One region of the Isoptericola sp. NPDC019482 genome, then DNA from elsewhere that is predicted to be linked to it. Evidence: riboswitches for the same ligand, from Rfam matches in the RefSeq annotation. Region 1 holds a riboswitch; each other region holds the start of a gene.
What was found. Region 1 has a riboswitch for S-adenosylmethionine ahead of ABZ493_RS15820 (hypothetical protein). Riboswitches for the same ligand answer to the same signal wherever they lie in the genome.
Positions count from the first base shown of each region.

Region 2: linked by a shared signal. The riboswitch ahead of ABZ493_RS00335 (methylenetetrahydrofolate reductase) and the one ahead of ABZ493_RS15820 (hypothetical protein) in region 1 are both predicted to bind S-adenosylmethionine.
Region 3: linked by a shared signal. The riboswitch ahead of ABZ493_RS17050 (aminotransferase class V-fold PLP-dependent enzyme) and the one ahead of ABZ493_RS15820 (hypothetical protein) in region 1 are both predicted to bind S-adenosylmethionine.

Region 1 covers NZ_JBEYBQ010000026.1:40,767-44,027, forward strand. The annotation lists gene ABZ493_RS15810 (FAD-dependent monooxygenase) at 1-720, opposite strand, end outside; gene ABZ493_RS15815 (putative quinol monooxygenase) at 725-1,027, opposite strand; SAM riboswitch class IV at 1,120-1,236, shown strand; gene ABZ493_RS15820 (hypothetical protein) at 1,296-1,583, shown strand; gene ABZ493_RS15825 (NAD(P)-binding domain-containing protein) at 1,639-2,778, shown strand; gene ABZ493_RS15830 (HNH endonuclease) at 2,724-3,261, opposite strand, start outside.
Region 2 covers NZ_JBEYBQ010000001.1:73,447-76,707, forward strand. The annotation lists gene ABZ493_RS00320 (carbon starvation CstA family protein) at 1-270, shown strand, start outside; gene ABZ493_RS00325 (YbdD/YjiX family protein) at 254-508, shown strand; gene ABZ493_RS00330 (NADP-dependent oxidoreductase) at 560-1,471, shown strand; SAM riboswitch class I at 1,565-1,671, shown strand; gene ABZ493_RS00335 (methylenetetrahydrofolate reductase) at 1,677-2,699, shown strand; gene metE (5-methyltetrahydropteroyltriglutamate--homocysteine S-methyltransferase) at 2,725-3,261, shown strand, end outside.
Region 3 covers NZ_JBEYBQ010000031.1:10,073-13,333, reverse strand. The annotation lists gene ABZ493_RS17060 (rhodanese-like domain-containing protein) at 1-431, opposite strand, end outside; gene ABZ493_RS17055 (hypothetical protein) at 700-870, shown strand; SAM riboswitch class IV at 1,048-1,164, shown strand; gene ABZ493_RS17050 (aminotransferase class V-fold PLP-dependent enzyme) at 1,199-2,650, shown strand; gene ABZ493_RS17045 (CsbD family protein) at 2,746-2,919, opposite strand; gene ABZ493_RS17040 (amidase) at 3,032-3,261, opposite strand, start outside.

The sequences.
Region 1 (3,261 bases):
GTCGCGTGGGACGCCGACGGCGTCGGCCACCGAGACGTACATGTAGACGCGCCCGTCGGCGAGCGGCATCACTCCGGCGACGATCCCGCGGCCCCAGATCTCCGAGCCCACGACGCCGGAGACCCGCGGGGTGACGAACCGCCACGCCGTCGACCCGCCGGACACCGGCGCCGGGGCGCTCGGCCACCAGCGAGTCCGCGTCGCGGAGCCGATGCCGTCGGCGGCGACCACGAGGTCCGCGCGGACCTCCGTCGTCGTCCCCGCACCGTCGGTGACGGCGACGCGCGCCGCCCTCGTCGTCGTCCCCGGGTCGACGACGACGGCGGACGTCCCCAGCCGCAGCGCCCCGGCGGGCAGCGCGTCCGCGAGCAGGCCCACCAGCTGCGCCCGGTGCAGCATCAGCGTGCGATCCCCGAACACCGACTCGGCGCCCTCCGCGCGGCCGCGGACCAGCCACGTGCCGTCCGGCCGGCGCAGCCCGAACTCGCCCTGCAGGGCGGCCAGGTCGCGAGTCGCGTCGCCGACGCCCAGCGCGTCCAGCGACCGCACCGCGTTCGGTGCGACGACGATCCCCGCGCCCACCGGGTCCAGCGACGTCGCGCGCTCGACCACCATGACGTCCCAGCCGTGCCGCGCGAGCGCGACGCCCGACGCGAGCCCTCCGATGCCTCCGCCGATCACGACGGCCGTACGTGCTGCCCCGGACTCTTCCTGTGTCACGGAGTCAGTCTCGCAACGGCGAGCCCACGACGGTGAAGTCCAAGCCCCCGAACTCGCCGGACAGCAGCGGCCGCGCCGCCGCGATGGACGCCTGCACGGCCGGGAGCTGCAGCGACGCCTGGTGCGCCTCGGCCGACGACCACAGCTCGGCGACGAACACCGTGTCCGGCCGGTCGTCGCTGACGCCGACCTCGTAGAGCAGGCAGCCCGCGTCCGCGAGCTCCGTGCTGCGCTGCGTGAGGTGGGCGACCAGCTCGTCGCGCTTCCCGGGGGCGGCACCCAGCGTGCCGACGTTGGCGTAGGTCATGGGCCGTGACGGTAGCCCGGCCCGGGGACATCGCCGCCCGCAGACCGTGCGGTGTTGCGGGCCGGCCGCGGCATCGTGTACATATCTGCCCAGGTCACGAGTGACCGGCGAGACGCCCTCCGCGTGCCGGTCCGGCAACCGCGCTCCCTGCGCACGGTGCCCCAGGAGGAAGACCCGCCCCGGCCGACCGGCCGTGGGAAGTGCAGGTCGACCACGGGCCGGCGCCTCGCGCCAGGTCCCGTCGTCGACCCCGACAGCGGGAGCAACGATGAACGGACAGCACACGCACGGCGACGGCACGCTCGGATGTCTGCCGTGGCAGGTGCGCGAGGAGCATCTCCTGCACCGGCACGGACGCATGCTGTGCCTCGACGCCGCGGCGCGACGTGGGCTTCGGATGCGGCTGCGCGTGTGGCGCGCGCTGACGGAGTGGCGGCTCGAGCTCGCCGACCTCAACGCCGTCGTCACGTACGACCCGGCGTCGGTGGGCGGCTTCGCCCTCGCGCCGCGTCAGGACGGTGACGCGGACAAGGTGCGCGCGCCGACCGGCAGGTAGGGGACGCCACGGCCACCGGAGGAATCCCGCCGGCCCGCGCCACGTTCAGCCAGGCATGACGACGACCGATGCCCTGCCGCAGGAGGCGGACGTCGTCGTGATCGGCGCGGGACAGGCCGGGCTGTCGGCGGCGTACCACCTGCGGCGGCGCGGGTTCGTGCCCGCGGCGGGTGCGACGTCCGGCGAGCGCACGTACGTCGTCCTCGACGCCGAGGACGGCCCCGGAGGAGCGTGGCGGCACCGGTGGCGCTCGCTGCGGATGAGCACGGTGAACGGCATCCACGACCTGCCGGGCATCGAGCAGCCCGACGTCGAGCCGGAGGCGGCGAGCGTCGACGTCCTGCCCGCCTACTTCGGCGACTACGAGCGAGAGCTGCGCCTCGCCGTCGTCCGGCCGGTGCGCGTGCGTCGGGTCGAGGAGGCGGGGGACGGCGGGCTGCTCGTCCGGTGGGAGGGCGGCGGCCGGTCCGGCGCCGTCGTGGCGCGGGCGATCATCAACGCGACGGGCACGTGGTCGAAGCCGTTCTGGCCCGCCTATCCGGGCCAGGAGACGTTCCGCGGCCGTCAGCTCCACACCGCCGACTACGTGCGGGCGGAGGACTTCGCGGGGCAGCGCATCGCCGTCGTCGGCGGCGGCATCTCGGCCGTGCAGCTGCTGGAGGAGGTCTCGCACGTGGCGCAGACCTTCTGGTTCACACGGCGGGAGCCCGTGTGGCGCGACACCTTCGATCCCGAGGACGGCTCGCGCGCCGTGGCGATGGTCGCCGACCGGGTGCGCGAAGGGCTGCCGCCGCTGAGCGTCGTGTCCGTCACCGGCCTCATCAGGACGCCGTCGCTGCTGGCAGCCGAGGCGCGCGGCGTGCTCGACCGGCGGCCCATGTTCACCCGCATCGTGCCCGACGGCGTCGTCGCGCCCGGCGGCGAGACCGTCCCCGTGGACGTCATCTTCTGGAACACCGGCTTCCGCGCCGCCCTCGACCACCTGCGCCCCCTGCACCTGCGCACTGCCGGCGGCGGCATCCGCATGGACGGCACCCAGGTCGACGGCGAGCCGCGTGTGCACCTCATCGGCTACGGGCCGTCCGCGTCCACCATCGGCGCCAACCGGGCCGGTCGGGACGCCGTCGTGCGGATCGTGCGCTACCTCGACGCCCCGGTCGGCTCCTTGGTCGACGCGGCGGCGAAACGTTCGTAGCGCCACGCCAGGTGGTCGCGGTCGGGGCGGTCCGCCCGCCGCCGCGGCAGGGTGAGGTGCCGCCCGTGCATCTCCTGCAGCCCGTGCTTGAGCATCGGCCCGTCGATCTCCTCCAGCAGCCGGAACGCGATGCGCACCTCGTGGTCCGGCGTCACGCCGAGCATGTTCTGGTCGTACGCGGCGTGGTGGATCTTGCACAGGGCGAGGCCGTTGTTCACGGTCGGGGCGCCGAGCTCGTGCCCGTCCGGGACGATGTGCGCGGCATCGAGCAGGGACCCGTGCCTGAGCTCGCAGATCGCGCACCGCGTCTCGTACGCGACGAGGACGCGGGTGCGGAACGCGGGCTGGTGGAGGCGCTGCTTCGCGAGCCGGCGGGCATACTCCCGCTGCGGCTCGCTGAGGTGGGCGGGGTCGTGGATGAAGCGGAACGCCTCGTCCAGCGCGACGAGGAACTGGCGGTTCTGGGGCTCGTCGTCCACCACG
Region 2 (3,261 bases), on a different contig from region 1:
GCCGCGATGGAGGCCGTGGTCCGCAACACCTTCGTGCAGGGCACCCTGTCGATCGTGTTCGTGGTGCTGTCGATCATCGTGATCGCGGCGTCGGTGGTCGTGACGATCAAGGCGTTCCGCGACGGCGGCGGCGAGAACCATGAGGACGCGCCCGTCGCGTCCCGGCGGTTCGCCCCGGCGAACCTCTTCGCGACGGCCGAGGAGAAGCGGATCGAGAAGGAGTGGGCCGACGCCGGCCTGCGGGAGACCAGCGGTGCCGGGCACCACTGACGCCCGCACCGTCGGCGCCACCGCGCGCGACGCCGCCCGGGCACTCGCCCGGGCGGCGTCGGCGGGGTGGTCGAACCTGCGCTGGTACGTGCGGCAGGTGATGGGCGAGGGCGCCTACGCGACGTACGTGGCGCACGAGCGGTCCGCCCACCCGGACCGGGAGCCGATGGGCGAGCGCGAGTTCTGGCGGGAGCACTACGCGGCCCAGGACCGCAACCCGGGCTCGCGCTGCTGCTGAACGGTGCTGAGCGGGCGGGCACGACGGCGCCCGCCGCGCCAGGATGGGCGCGTGCGCGCGATCGTCTACGAGTCCCACGGCGGGCCGGAGGTGCTGCACCTCGCCGCCGTCCCCGACCCTCAGGCCGGGCCCGGCCAGGTGCGCGTGCGCGTCGAGGCCGCCGCCGTCAACGGCTGGGACGTGAAGTCCGGCGCCGGGGCGACCGGCGCCCCGGCGCCGACGTCGGCCGTCGTGCCCGGTCTGGAGGTGGCGGGGGTCGTCGACCAGGTCGGCCCGCCCGGCGGGGACGGCGCGACCGGCGTCGCGCCCGGCGACCGCGTGGTCGGGTTCGCCGTCGGCGGCGGGTATGCCGAGCTCGCCCTCACCTCGGTCTTCGCGCGGGTGCCCGACGGGCTCGCCGCGGCCGACGCGGTGACGCTGCCCGTCGCGGCGGAGACCGCGACCCGCGTGCTGCGCCTCCTCGACGTCCGGTCCGGCGAGACGCTGCTCGTGCACGGGGCGTCCGGGTCGGTGGGCGAGCTGGCCGTCCAGCTCGCCGTGCGCCGCGGCGCCCGCGTGATCGGCACGGCGTCGCAGCGCAACCAGGACCGGGTCGCCGCACTCGGCGCGACGCCCACCACCTACGGCGCGGGGCTCGTGGAGCGGGTGCGCGCCCTCGCCCCCGACGGCGTGGACGCCGTCCTCGACGCCACCGGCGCGGGCGTGCTGCCCGACTCGATCGCCCTGCGCGGCGGCACCGACCGGATCGTCACCATCGCCGACGACGCCGCGGCGGACCTCGGGGTCCAGGCCAGCTGGCGGTCCGAGCGCGACGCCGGCGAGCTCGCCGAGGCCGTCGACGCCCTGGCCCGCGGCGAGCTGACGACCACCGTCGGCGCCGTGCTGCCGCTGGCCGACGCGCCGCGGGCGCACGAGCTCGTCGAGACCGGACGCGCGGGCGGCAAGGTCGTGCTGGTGCCCTGAGCAGGGCGTTCCCGCCCGATCCGCATCAGCGATCGTCTCACCAGGCGGTCTCATCCTCGCTCGTATCGCGGATGCTGCGTACGATCGCGTGACAAGCCATCCAGAGCGGCCGAGAGTCCTGGCTCGACGACGCCGCAGCAACCCGTTCTCCGACGGAAGCCTCCCGAGGACGAAGGTGCTCACGCCAGGATCGATGGAGTGACGCATGGTCGCAGAGGCATCCCTTTCGCCCACCCCGGTGCTGCCGGCACGCCCGACGGTCTCGTTCGAGCTCATGCCGCCGCGCCGGCCGGACGCCGCCCCCAAGTTCTGGGAGACGGCGCGCCGGCTCGTGGCCGCGCGCCCGGACTTCGTGTCCGTGACGTACGGCGCGGGCGGCGGTGACCGGGCGACCGCCCGCCAGGTCGTCGCGACCCTGCTCGAGGGCACACCCGTCCTGCCCGTGGCGCACCTGACCTGCGTGGGCGCGCACCGCGAGGACGTCTCCGCCGTCATCGACGACTTCCTCGACGCCGGCACCCGCGCGTTCCTGGCCCTGCGCGGCGACCCGCCGAAGGACCAGCCGGACTGGGCGCCGCCCGCCGACGGCGTCGCGTCGTCGATCGAGCTCGTGCACCTGCTGCGCGAGGTCGAGGCCCGGCGCTGCGCGACCGACCCCGGGGCCGCCCTGCGCGGCGCCGCCCGCCCGATGACGATCGCCGTCGCGACGTTCGTCGACGGCAACGTGCAGGCGGGCACCACCCGGGCCCAGGAGGTCCGGCGCCTCAAGGAGAAGCAGGAGGCGGGGGCGGGCTTCGCCATCACGCAGCTGTTCTACGAGGCCGACTCCTACACCGACTTCGTCGCCGAGGCCCGCGCGGCCGGGGTGACGATCCCGATCCTCGCCGGGCAGCTGCCCACGACCGAGCCGCGCCGGCTCCGTCGCGTCGAGGAGCTCACCGGCGTCCGCGCGCCCCGGCAGCTGCTGGACGCGCTCGACGCCGCGGGGGACCCGGAGGCCCAGCACGCCTACGGGACCGCGCGCGCCGTGGAGCTCGCCCAGCGCGTGCTCGACGCGGGCGCCCCCGGCATCCACGTGTACACGTTCAACAAGTACCGTCCCGCTCTGGACCTGCTCGAGGGTGTCCACCTCGGCGGACCGGCGCCCTCCGACGCCACGTCGGACGGCGCGGACCTGGCCAGAAGGCCGTGGGTACCGAGCATCCCGACCCAGGCTCCCGTCGTCTGACGGGCGCCCGAACTCTGGAGTGCTCATGTCCACCACACCGACCAGCCCCACCCCCGCCGCCTTCCCGGGCGGCACGATCCTCGGCTACCCGCGCATCGGGCGGCGCCGCGAGCTCAAGAAGGCCGTCGAGTCCTTCTGGGCCGGGCGCACCGACGCCGTCGACCTGGAGGTCGCGGCAGGCACGCTGCGCCGCGAGACGGCACGCCGCCTCGTCGACCTCGGCCTGAACCCCGACGACGGCTCCGTGCCCGGGTCGTTCTCCTATTACGACCAGGTGCTCGACGTCGTCGCGCTGCTGGGCGCCGTCCCCGCGCGGTTCCGCGACCTGCTCGACGACGAGGACGGCTCGCTCGAGCTCGACGGGTACTTCACCGTGGCCCGCGGCCGCGGCGAGGACGCCCCGCTCGAGATGACCAAGTGGTTCGACACCAACTACCACTACCTCGTGCCGGAGATCAGCGAGACGACGCCGGTCTCGTTCGCCGACCACCGCATCGTGCGCGAGTACGCCGAGGCCAAGGAGGCCGGCGTCACGACGCGCCCGGTGCTCGTGGGCCCCGTG
Region 3 (3,261 bases), on a different contig from region 1:
CCCCAGGGCAGGCCGCGCACCTTCCAGCCCTCGCGGTCGCGCACGCCGTCGAAGCCGGGGCCGCCCTCGAAGCCCTCGAGCACGTTGTACGCCGGCCCCAGGCCGGACGACGTCGCGAGGCGCGCCGCACCGATCGAGCGCTGGCCGGAGCGGCACAGGAAGACGATCGGCCGGTCCGCGGTCAGCCCCGCGGCGGCGAGCTCGGCGAGGAAGCCGGCGTTCGGGCGCCCGCCCGCCTGCACCCACTCGACGAAGAGGGGCTTCTTACCGGCGGTCGCGGTGTCCGGCACGCCGATCGCGCGCCACTCGCCCTCGGTGCGCACGTCCACGAGGACGGCGTCGGGGTCGCCGGCGAGCAGGTCCCACGCCTGCTGCGGGGTGAGGTCGCCGGCGTAGCCCTCGGCGGGGCGGGGATCGATCTGGGTGCTCATCGCAGTCCTCCCATCGGTCGTGGCGGTAGCACCCTCGTCCGTCCCGGACGCCGTCGACGGCGCCCGGCCCGCGGGTTGCTGCGGCGTCGACGTGCCACGTCACTCGGCCGCTCGGGATGGTCACGGCGATCGTACGACAGCCGTCCGCGTGCTGGTCACCCCGTCTCGCGACCCGAGCGGCGCCGGACCTCTATGCGCCCGGACGCCCCCGGCCGGTAAAGTTGCGGTCAGATTCCGGGCAAGATCACGTCGAACGCGAGGTGGGGCCATGTCGATCCTCAGCACGATCAAGGGCTGGTTCCGGCGCGAGCGGGAGGAGCCGCTCGAGCGCCCGCGCGACCTGCCTCCGCCGGGCCCCGAGGGTGGGCGCCCCCACGAGGCGCCGTACCCCCAGGGCGCGGACAACGTGCTCGGCTGGCGCAGCGGCCCCGGCATCTGACCCACGGTCCGCCCTCGACGGGTCGGTCGGTCGTCTTCGCCGACGTGGGCCTGCGGGCGCGCGCCGGAGGCCAGGACGGTGCGCGGGGCACGGGTCCGGTGTCTCACGCGCCCGCATCGTGAGAAGGGCCAGGTCTCCGCTTGACCGTGTGGTGCTGCGCACGCACCATGGGCGGCAGGTCAAGAGCGCCAGCGCGAAGCCCCGGCTCGCTGGCCGGCAACCCTCCTCTCGCGGCGGGGTGCCCCGGGTGACGACCTGGCCCCACGCCGTCCGGCGTGCGGGCAAGCGCGGGGAGCCACCTCCCCGGCACGACCGAGGAGGACCACGCATGACCACGCTCACCACTGCGCCTGCGGTGCCCACTGTGCCTGTGGTGCGCGCCGCCGCCGTGCACGACGTCGCCCCCGTGCTGCCCGTCGTCGGCGGCGACACGCTCGTGCCGCTCGTCGACGGCCGCCAGGTGCCGTACGCCAACCTCGACGTCGCGGCGTCGGCGCCCGCCCTGCAGGCCGTGGCCGACCGGGTCGCGCGCGTGCTGCCGCTGTACGCCAGCGTGCACCGCGGCGCCGGCTACCTGTCCCAGGTCTCGACCGCCCTGTACGAGACGGCGCGCCGCACGATCGGCGCGTTCGTCGGCGCCCGCGAGGACGACCTCACGATCGTCACCCGCAACACCACGGACTCGCTCAACCTGCTCGCGGGCTGCGTGCCCGCCGACCCGGCCACCGGCGAGCCGGGCCGCGTCCTCGTGCTCGACATCGAGCACCACGCCAACCTGCTGCCCTGGCAGCGCGTCACCGATGCGACCGTCGTCACGGGCGGGCCGTCGGTGTCCGCCACCCTCGCGGAGCTCGAGGAGGAGCTGAGCTCCGCCGCGGCCGCGGGCCGGCCCTACGCCTTGCTCGCGCTCACCGGCGCCTCCAACGTCACGGGCGAGGCGCTGCCCGTGGCCGACGTCGTCGCCGCCGCCCACGGCGCGGGCGCGCGCGTCGTGCTCGACGGCGCCCAGCTGGTGCCGCACCGCCGCTTCTCGCTCGCGGCCACGGGCGTCGACTACGTCGCCTTCTCGGGCCACAAGACGTACGCGCCCTTCGGGGCGGGGGTCCTGGTCGGCCGGCGCGACTGGCTCGACGCCGGCACCCCGTACCTGGCCGGCGGCGGCGCCGTGCGGCGCGTGCGCACCACGACGACCGACTGGCACGAGGGCCCCGCCCGGCACGAGGCCGGGTCGCCCAACGTCGTGGGCGCGGTGGCGCTCGCGGCCGCGTGCGACGAGCTCGCCGCCCTCGACCCGTGGGCCGCGTCCGAGCACGAGGACGCGCTGCGGCGCCGGCTCGTGGACGGGCTCGGCGAGATCGACCGCGTCGAGGTCGTGCACGTGTGGGACGACGCCGTCGACCCGGTGGGCGTGGTGACGTTCACCGTCACCGGCTACGACCCGGGCCTCGTCGCCGCGTACCTGTCCGCGGAGCACGGCATCGGCGTGCGCGACGGCCGGTTCTGCGCCCACCCGCTGCTCGGTCGCCTCGGGTTCGACGCCGGCGCCGTGCGCGCGTCGGTGGGGCTCGGCACCGCGGGCGAGGAGGTCGAGCGGCTCGTCGCCGCCGTCCGTTCGCTCGTCACCGAGGGCCCGCAGGCGCAGTACGACGTCGTGGACGGCCTGTGGGTCGTCGTCGACGACCCGCGCCCCGTGCCCGAGGGCTCCGGCCTGGAGGGGCTGCTCGCCACCGCCGCGCTGGGCGCCGACGAGGCGTTCGGCTGCCTGCCTGACGACGTCTGAGCCGCCGCCGTCCCGCCCGCCCGCGACAGGACGCGACGGGCCGGGACATGACGACGGGGCGCCACCTTGCGGTGGCGCCCCGTCGTGTCAGCGGGTCACCGGTTGAACGCGTCCTTGACGTCGTCGCCCGCCTGCTTGAGGTTCGCGCTGGCCTGCTGGGCCTTGCCCTCGGCCTCTTTGCTCTCGTCGTCGGTGAGCTTGCCCGTGGCTTCCTTGGCCTTGCCTTCGGCCTCTTCCGCCAGGTGCTTGGCCTTGTCTCCCAGTCCCATCGGGGCTCCTTCCGTCGTACGAACGACCTCGGGAATCGACGGTAAACGCCTGTCCGCCGCCTCGCACGCCGACGTCTCAGGTCGTGGTCCGTGCCCTGGTCAGCGTCCGCCGTCACCAGGCCGCCGGGTGCCGGTCCGCCCAGCGCAGCCGGTCCTCGAGCTGGGCGGCGAGGGCGAGGAGCGTCGTCTCCCCGCCGGGCCGCCCGATCAGCTGCACGCCCATCGGCAGCCCGTCGTCGGTCCACCGCGTGGGCACGGTGATCGCGGGCAGGCCGGCCACGTTGAGCATCGACGTCCACGGCGTGTACTGGCACTGCTGCTCGAAGTTGCGCTCCGGGTCCT